2 regions of the Shewanella sp. SM69 genome follow, and region 2 is predicted to be linked to the other one. Evidence: riboswitches for the same ligand, from Rfam matches in the RefSeq annotation. Region 2 holds a riboswitch; the other holds the start of a gene.

Region 1 (3,191 bases), on a different contig from region 2:
TCAATCGCGGTGCAGGCCTTTTAGTCACTGAACATGACACCCAAGCTATATATCATGAGCAGGCTCAAGATTTGGTACTGCAAGAAATCCATGCTGAACATCAAGATCAAGATAAATTGGTTGCTGAATCTGAATCCAAACTTGAACTGTCTAGGACAATACAAACCCGTGCTCAAGGATTGGGGTTACATACTCGTCAGCCATATTTCAAAGGATTAAGTCTGTTATTTTTTGTGATCTTAGTGCATGTGTGTTTATTTTTACTTATCTGCATTTTGTGGCGCCCGCAGTTAAATCCCTTTGGATTGAAGGAAATAGAAAGCCGTGGCCCTAAAGTGGCAGCGATCAAGGCTTACTTTATTTATGCTCCCGCGGTAGAGAAAGCCGAAACCTCAGAGTCCGAAACTGAGATCAAGGCCGAGGATAAGACTGAAGCGACAAGTTCTGTTACGCCTACAATTGTTCCCACACCTCAAACTCAAGTGAAGCCTCTGCCAATACTTGAAAAGGTCATGCCTGAAACAATAGCACCCGAAAAGGCCGTCTCTGAAAAAGTAGAGTCGGAAAAAGTGAACCCAGATACGGTTAAACCGAACATCACTCAATCGAGCCAATCTCAATCAAAGAAAACTCAATCAATTGCCCCAAGTGATGAACAACCCACTGAAACGATGGCAACAAAACCAACGAATACGTTGGATGCCTCAGAATTAAAGCCGCAGATTGGCGCTAAGAGCTCGCCCACAGCAGAAGGTGAGAGCACAATAGCGACAAGCTCAAGCATGAGTTTATTCACCCAGCAATATTTTGAACGTCAGCGCGAGCAAGCGCTCGATGATCTCGTCATTGAACAGGCCGATAAGTTCACCCGGAAATCGAATATGAGTGAAATGAGCCCAGAGATGGAGGTGCTATTTGTCCCTAACGCCGATGATTTCGGTGGCACAACGAGCCTAGATTTACCCTTAGATCCAAATCGTATTGTGCGTAAAGGTGATACGTGTTATCGCGTGGTACAAGTCGGCACTCAAGTTAATCCTTACGCCGAAAATTTAGGCTTCCCATTTGACTGCAGTGGCAAAAAAATCAATCAAGCTATTGATGATGCCATTCAATCTCGATTAAACAAAATGATGCTCAAACCCCATAAATAGTGACTTTCTTTTATGATTTATTTTCATGCTAATTATGGATTTTTTAGTTTAATTTTATTTAATCAATTAAAAACAATTAATTATGAATCTTTATTTTGGATTGGTGGTTAAGGTTTTTAATTGCTTTTTTCCTTGTTTGTTGCTGCCGCTTCTGTCTATACTGCCCACTCATCTTGTCGGAGTGCCTCTTGGCTGAGACCGTTTATTCGGGATCCGTTGAACCTGATCAGGTTAAAACCTGCGAAGGAAACAAGCGTAATAACACACATTAAATCGCTAAAATAGACGGCTTGAACACCTGTTTACTCAGCAGTGTTTTAAGCCTTAATGTTTAGATTTAATCGTTATTGAGCAGGGTAACTCAATTTTTGAAGCCAGTGTTGGCCACAAAAGTTGATTGCCATGTCCAGCTATCAACAACTCAATTCTCCAGACAAGCAACTCCATTTTTTAACGTGAGATTGCTTATGTCCAGTTCAAACCCAAACCCAGCTGTAGCTGCCAATGCGATAGAAATCACAGCACCAGAATCGACAATCCCTAATAAATCGACAGTGCCTAATAAATCGGCTGAGTCTAGTCAATCAATCGTGCCTAAGGCGCCGAGTCGCCGCGAAACCCGCGCGCAGGCTCAAGCCTTTATCGATACGTTAGCGCCGCTGCAACATCCTAATTCACAAAAGATTTATCTCGAAGGTTCCAATGCCGATATTCGCGTTGGCATGCGGCAAATCCTGCAGACTGACACGCTTATCGGCGGTACCGATGATGCGCCTATCATGGAAAAAAATCCGCCAATCCGCGTGTATGATTGCGCCGGACCTTATTCCGATCCTGAGGCCGATATCAATGTGCGTCTAGGCCTGAGTAAATTAAGACAAAACTGGATCCTAGCCCGCAACGATACAGAGCAATTACCCTGCGCGACCTCAGACTTTACCCAACAAAGACTCGCCGATGACGGTTTAGAACATCTGCGTTTTGAGGCAGGTTCGAGTGCCATTGTCCGCCCACGCAGAGCGCTGCAGGGTAAACGAGTCAGTCAATTACACTATGCCCGTCAAGGGATTATCACGCCCGAAATGGAATATGTGGCGATCCGCGAGAACATGGCACTTGCCGAAGTACAGGATGAAATCCTCAATCGTAAAGCCAAGGGCGAAGCTTTTGGTGCCTTAGTCGGCGAACCGATTACCGCCGAATTTGTCCGCGTTGAAGTCGCCCGTGGCCGCGCGATTATTCCGCTGAATATTAACCATCCCGAAGCCGAACCTATGATCATCGGGCGTAACTTTCTGGTGAAAGTGAACGCCAATATCGGTAACTCGGCGGTGACCTCTTCCATCGAGGAAGAAGTGGAAAAGCTCGTCTGGTCTACCCGTTGGGGCGCAGATACGGTAATGGATTTATCCACAGGTCGTTATATCCACGAAACCCGCGAGTGGATCATCCGTAACTCGCCAGTGCCCATTGGCACAGTGCCGATTTATCAAGCGCTGGAGAAAGTGAACGGCGTGGCAGAAGATTTAACCTGGGAAGTGTTCCGCGATACCTTGATTGAACAAGCTGAGCAAGGTGTTGATTACTTTACTATTCATGCTGGTGTGCTGCTGCGTTATGTGCAGATGACGGCTAAACGCGTCACTGGGATCGTTTCCCGCGGCGGTTCAATTATGGCCAAATGGTGCCTGAGTCATCACAAGGAAAACTTCCTCTACAGCCATTTTCGTGAGATCTGTGAACTTTGCGTTGCCTACGATGTATCCCTGTCTTTAGGTGATGGTATGCGTCCCGGATCGATTGCCGACGCTAATGATGCTGCCCAGTTTGCAGAGCTTGAAACCTTAGGTGAGCTAGTCAAAATCGCGTGGGAATACGACGTGCAAACCATTATCGAAGGGCCGGGACATATCCCGATGCAGCTCATTAAAGAGAACATGGACAAGCAGTTAGCTCACTGCGATGAGGCGCCGTTTTACACGCTTGGCCCGCAAATCACCGATATCGCACCTGGGTATGATCATTTCACCTCCGGCA
Region 2 (3,191 bases):
CTAACCAGTTCCCTACAAGTTGTGATGGTAGCAATGACCTTAATTGGTTTTTGTGGCGGTATCGGTCTATGTATTGCTGGTACGATTGTGGTGTCTGTGTGGCAAGAGAAATTACAAAGCACAATGTTAGTGGTGCAAGATGCAACGTTTAATATTGCAGGCGTTATTTTTCCATTGATAACGACTTATGCATTAACAAATTCATTATCATGGAGTTATAGCTATTTAGCCGTAGGTTTAGTGGCGTTCGGTACAGTCATTATTACCTTGTTCACTCATTTCTCTATTTGCGAGCAATCGTCTACAACACAAGAGAAACAACAGTCTGAATGGAATCTCGGTATTATTAGTGGAGGTATTGGTTTATTTTTAGGAATGCTGGCTTTATATACTTTTTTAACTTGGGCACCTTTATTTGTAAAACAAAAATTTGATATTCCGTTTGAAGATGCCGGTAATATTATTACCCAGTATTGGTCCGCTGCGCTAATTGGGGCGTTAATTTCGACTGTGATTGTGACTCGTGTAAAAATTCACCATTTCTTAGTCGGTATTATTGCTTTAGCTATGGTGATCACCGCTGCCATTGTCAGTACCAATAATCTTAATTGGATAGCTTATTTAACCTATGGCTATGGTTTTGTGTGTGCCGCGCTTTATAATGCATTTATTGCTTATGGCGTGTCTTTTGTAAAAAAAGCTAGCAGCAAAAATGTGTCATATATTCTTATTAGCGGAAGTGCAGGGGCGATGTTTAGCCCAGCCATCAGTTCTTTCTTTGAACGTATTATCGGATTACAAACTGTGATGTATGTGATTCCTTTGCTTTACGCAGCGATATTTATGCTATTGATCGTTTCAAGTCGGATGAAATCGGCTATGGAACAACACTCGCCATCGGTAAGTTAATTTACCTGTTCATCTATCCCACACTCGGTTGTTAAATTAAGTCGAGTGTGGGTTATGTTGAAAGCGGTTATATACCTGCTTCAACAAATTTCTTGAGTGCGTTGAGATCACAAATCCGAATGCCATCTTTTTTCCGCTCAATTAAGCCTCGTTCCTCAAGATTTTGTAGCGCCCGACGGTAGACTCGGTCGGTAGTGCCAAATCGTTCAGCCTCTAAATAGCGTTTACTAAAGCCATCTACGGGCAAGTCATTTAAGTATTCATGGTAAATATCAAATGCCACGTTATAACTGATGGGATAGAGCAGTCGCCGAGTAAAAATATCCACTGTGTCTTGGTAGTCAATCGCAATTGCACTAGCAAAAAATAGCGCGAGTTGAGGGTGTTGACCGAGGCAATGTTGCAGTTTTTCAGCGCTAATCAACATGATTTCTAAGGGTTCACTGGCAATAATGTCTAGTTGACAGTGGTACTGGGTGAAGAACTCCATTTCGCCAAACAGCTGTGAATCACAATCAATAGTACCTAATTGAAAACACCGACCATTTCTCGCGGTATGGCCGAGTGATACGCGACCTTGCTTCACCAATACAAGTGATGCCATCGCTTCCCCCTGCGTCATGAGGTGAGCGCCTTTTTTGAGCATTTTTATTTCGCTGATACAGCTAAGTACAACCGCTTCAATAAGTGGATAGTCTTGCTCCCATCGCTGGCTATAACGTCCTTTCGATAAAGGTTTTAGCTGCATCGACTATTGTCCTCTTACTGTGTTCGAAATTGCGACCTTCTATAGCATTATCATGATAGGCGGTCAAATGGACGAAAGGATTTAGGCGGCTAATAAAGATATTTTCATCATACGAACTGAAGGGCAGTGGTTTTCGCGACATTTAATTGAATCGCAGAGATAAGAGTGCCCACTTTTTATTTCCGTCATGTATACTAGGCGCCGCCAAGGGGTGTTTGTTGTGCATTAATGTTACTCTGATTTTAACGTTAACGGCTGCAAACTGAGATGTCATCTGACGAACCCTTAGAACCTGATCCGGCTAATACCGGCGTAGGAATGGGCCAATCAACAGCACACTTCTGAATCGCTTATTCGTTGCCGGATCTCAAACATTATATTTGAGGTCCTATGTCAAACCGTAAAACGTCAAACCATCAATCTCCATTTTCAACCGTATCGCCAAGCTTATTTTTAGCCCGAGCGCCGCTGGCGTTAGCCATCGCCGCAGCGCTGAGCACCCCTGTTTTTGCACAAACCGACGCTATTGACAGACCCGATCCCAGCCCTGAGATGGAAGTCATGGTGGTGACGGCGGATTTTCGCAGCTCAAGTTTAGAAAAAATGCCTTCAAGCATTACCGTTATCGACAGTCAAAAAATTCAGGATGAAAGTGCGCAACACTTTGAAGATCTGCTTAATTCTATCGCCAATTTTAACTGGTCAGGTGGAAGCTCTCGGCCGAAATATTTTCAAATTCGCGGTGTAGGGGAACAGGAACAATACCAAGGCGCACCTAATTCTTCCGTGGGTTACATCATAGATGATATCGATTTATCCGGTATTGGTATGGTGTCGAGCATGTACGATCTACAGCAGGTCGAAGTGCTTCGTGGACCGCAGGGGACGCGTTACGGCGCGAATGCCTTAGCGGGACTGATTTATCTGAAGAGTAACGATCCAACTGATGTGTTTGAGCATGGCGGCGAAGTGTCGTTAGGCGATGATGATTTACGCACTTTTAGCGGTTTCAGTTCTGGCCCATTAACGGATTCTGGCAAGCTGCTTTATCGTGTGTCAATGCAGCAACATCAGCAAAATGGTTACCACGATAACCTGTATTTAGGCCGTGATGATACCAATGGTCGCGATGAATTCAGCGGCCGCGCTAAGCTGCGCTGGTATGCGACAGATGATTTGCAGTTTGATTTAACTGTGCTGCATGCCGATTTTGATAATGGCTATGATGTGTGGAGTTTAACTAATTCACCAACTCAGACAACATCGGATCAACCGGGTGTTGATAGCCAACGCACCACAGGCGCGGGTTTTAAAGCGACCTATTCTGGCGCAGAAAACTTCGAATTAACTTCGTTAACCTCTTTTGCGAATACCGATCACCATTACAGTTACGATGGCGATTGGGCTAACTCAGAATATTGGGCCTCTAAGCAATGCAATGATGACAATGGCAATCTGGCGCCGTGTCAATACGATTATTTTTGGGATAAAACGGGTCAGCGTAAAACCGCGTCGCAAGAGTTTCGCCTAAGTT

What was found. Region 2 has a riboswitch for thiamine pyrophosphate ahead of L5M37_RS01200 (TonB-dependent receptor). Riboswitches for the same ligand answer to the same signal wherever they lie in the genome.
Region 1: it holds a riboswitch for thiamine pyrophosphate, as region 2 does, so the genes downstream of both, thiC (phosphomethylpyrimidine synthase ThiC) here and L5M37_RS01200 (TonB-dependent receptor) in region 2, are expected to answer to the same signal.

The regions. Positions count from the first base shown of each region.
Region 1 is NZ_JAKKRV010000002.1:231,666-234,856, reverse strand. Features, by position in the region: gene L5M37_RS04400 (hypothetical protein) at 1-1,154, shown strand, start outside; TPP riboswitch at 1,322-1,420, shown strand; gene thiC (phosphomethylpyrimidine synthase ThiC) at 1,622-3,191, shown strand, end outside.
Region 2 is NZ_JAKKRV010000001.1:250,582-253,772, reverse strand. Features, by position in the region: gene tsgA (MFS transporter TsgA) at 1-909, shown strand, start outside; gene L5M37_RS01205 (Crp/Fnr family transcriptional regulator) at 977-1,657, opposite strand; TPP riboswitch at 1,855-1,993, shown strand; gene L5M37_RS01200 (TonB-dependent receptor) at 2,048-3,191, shown strand, end outside.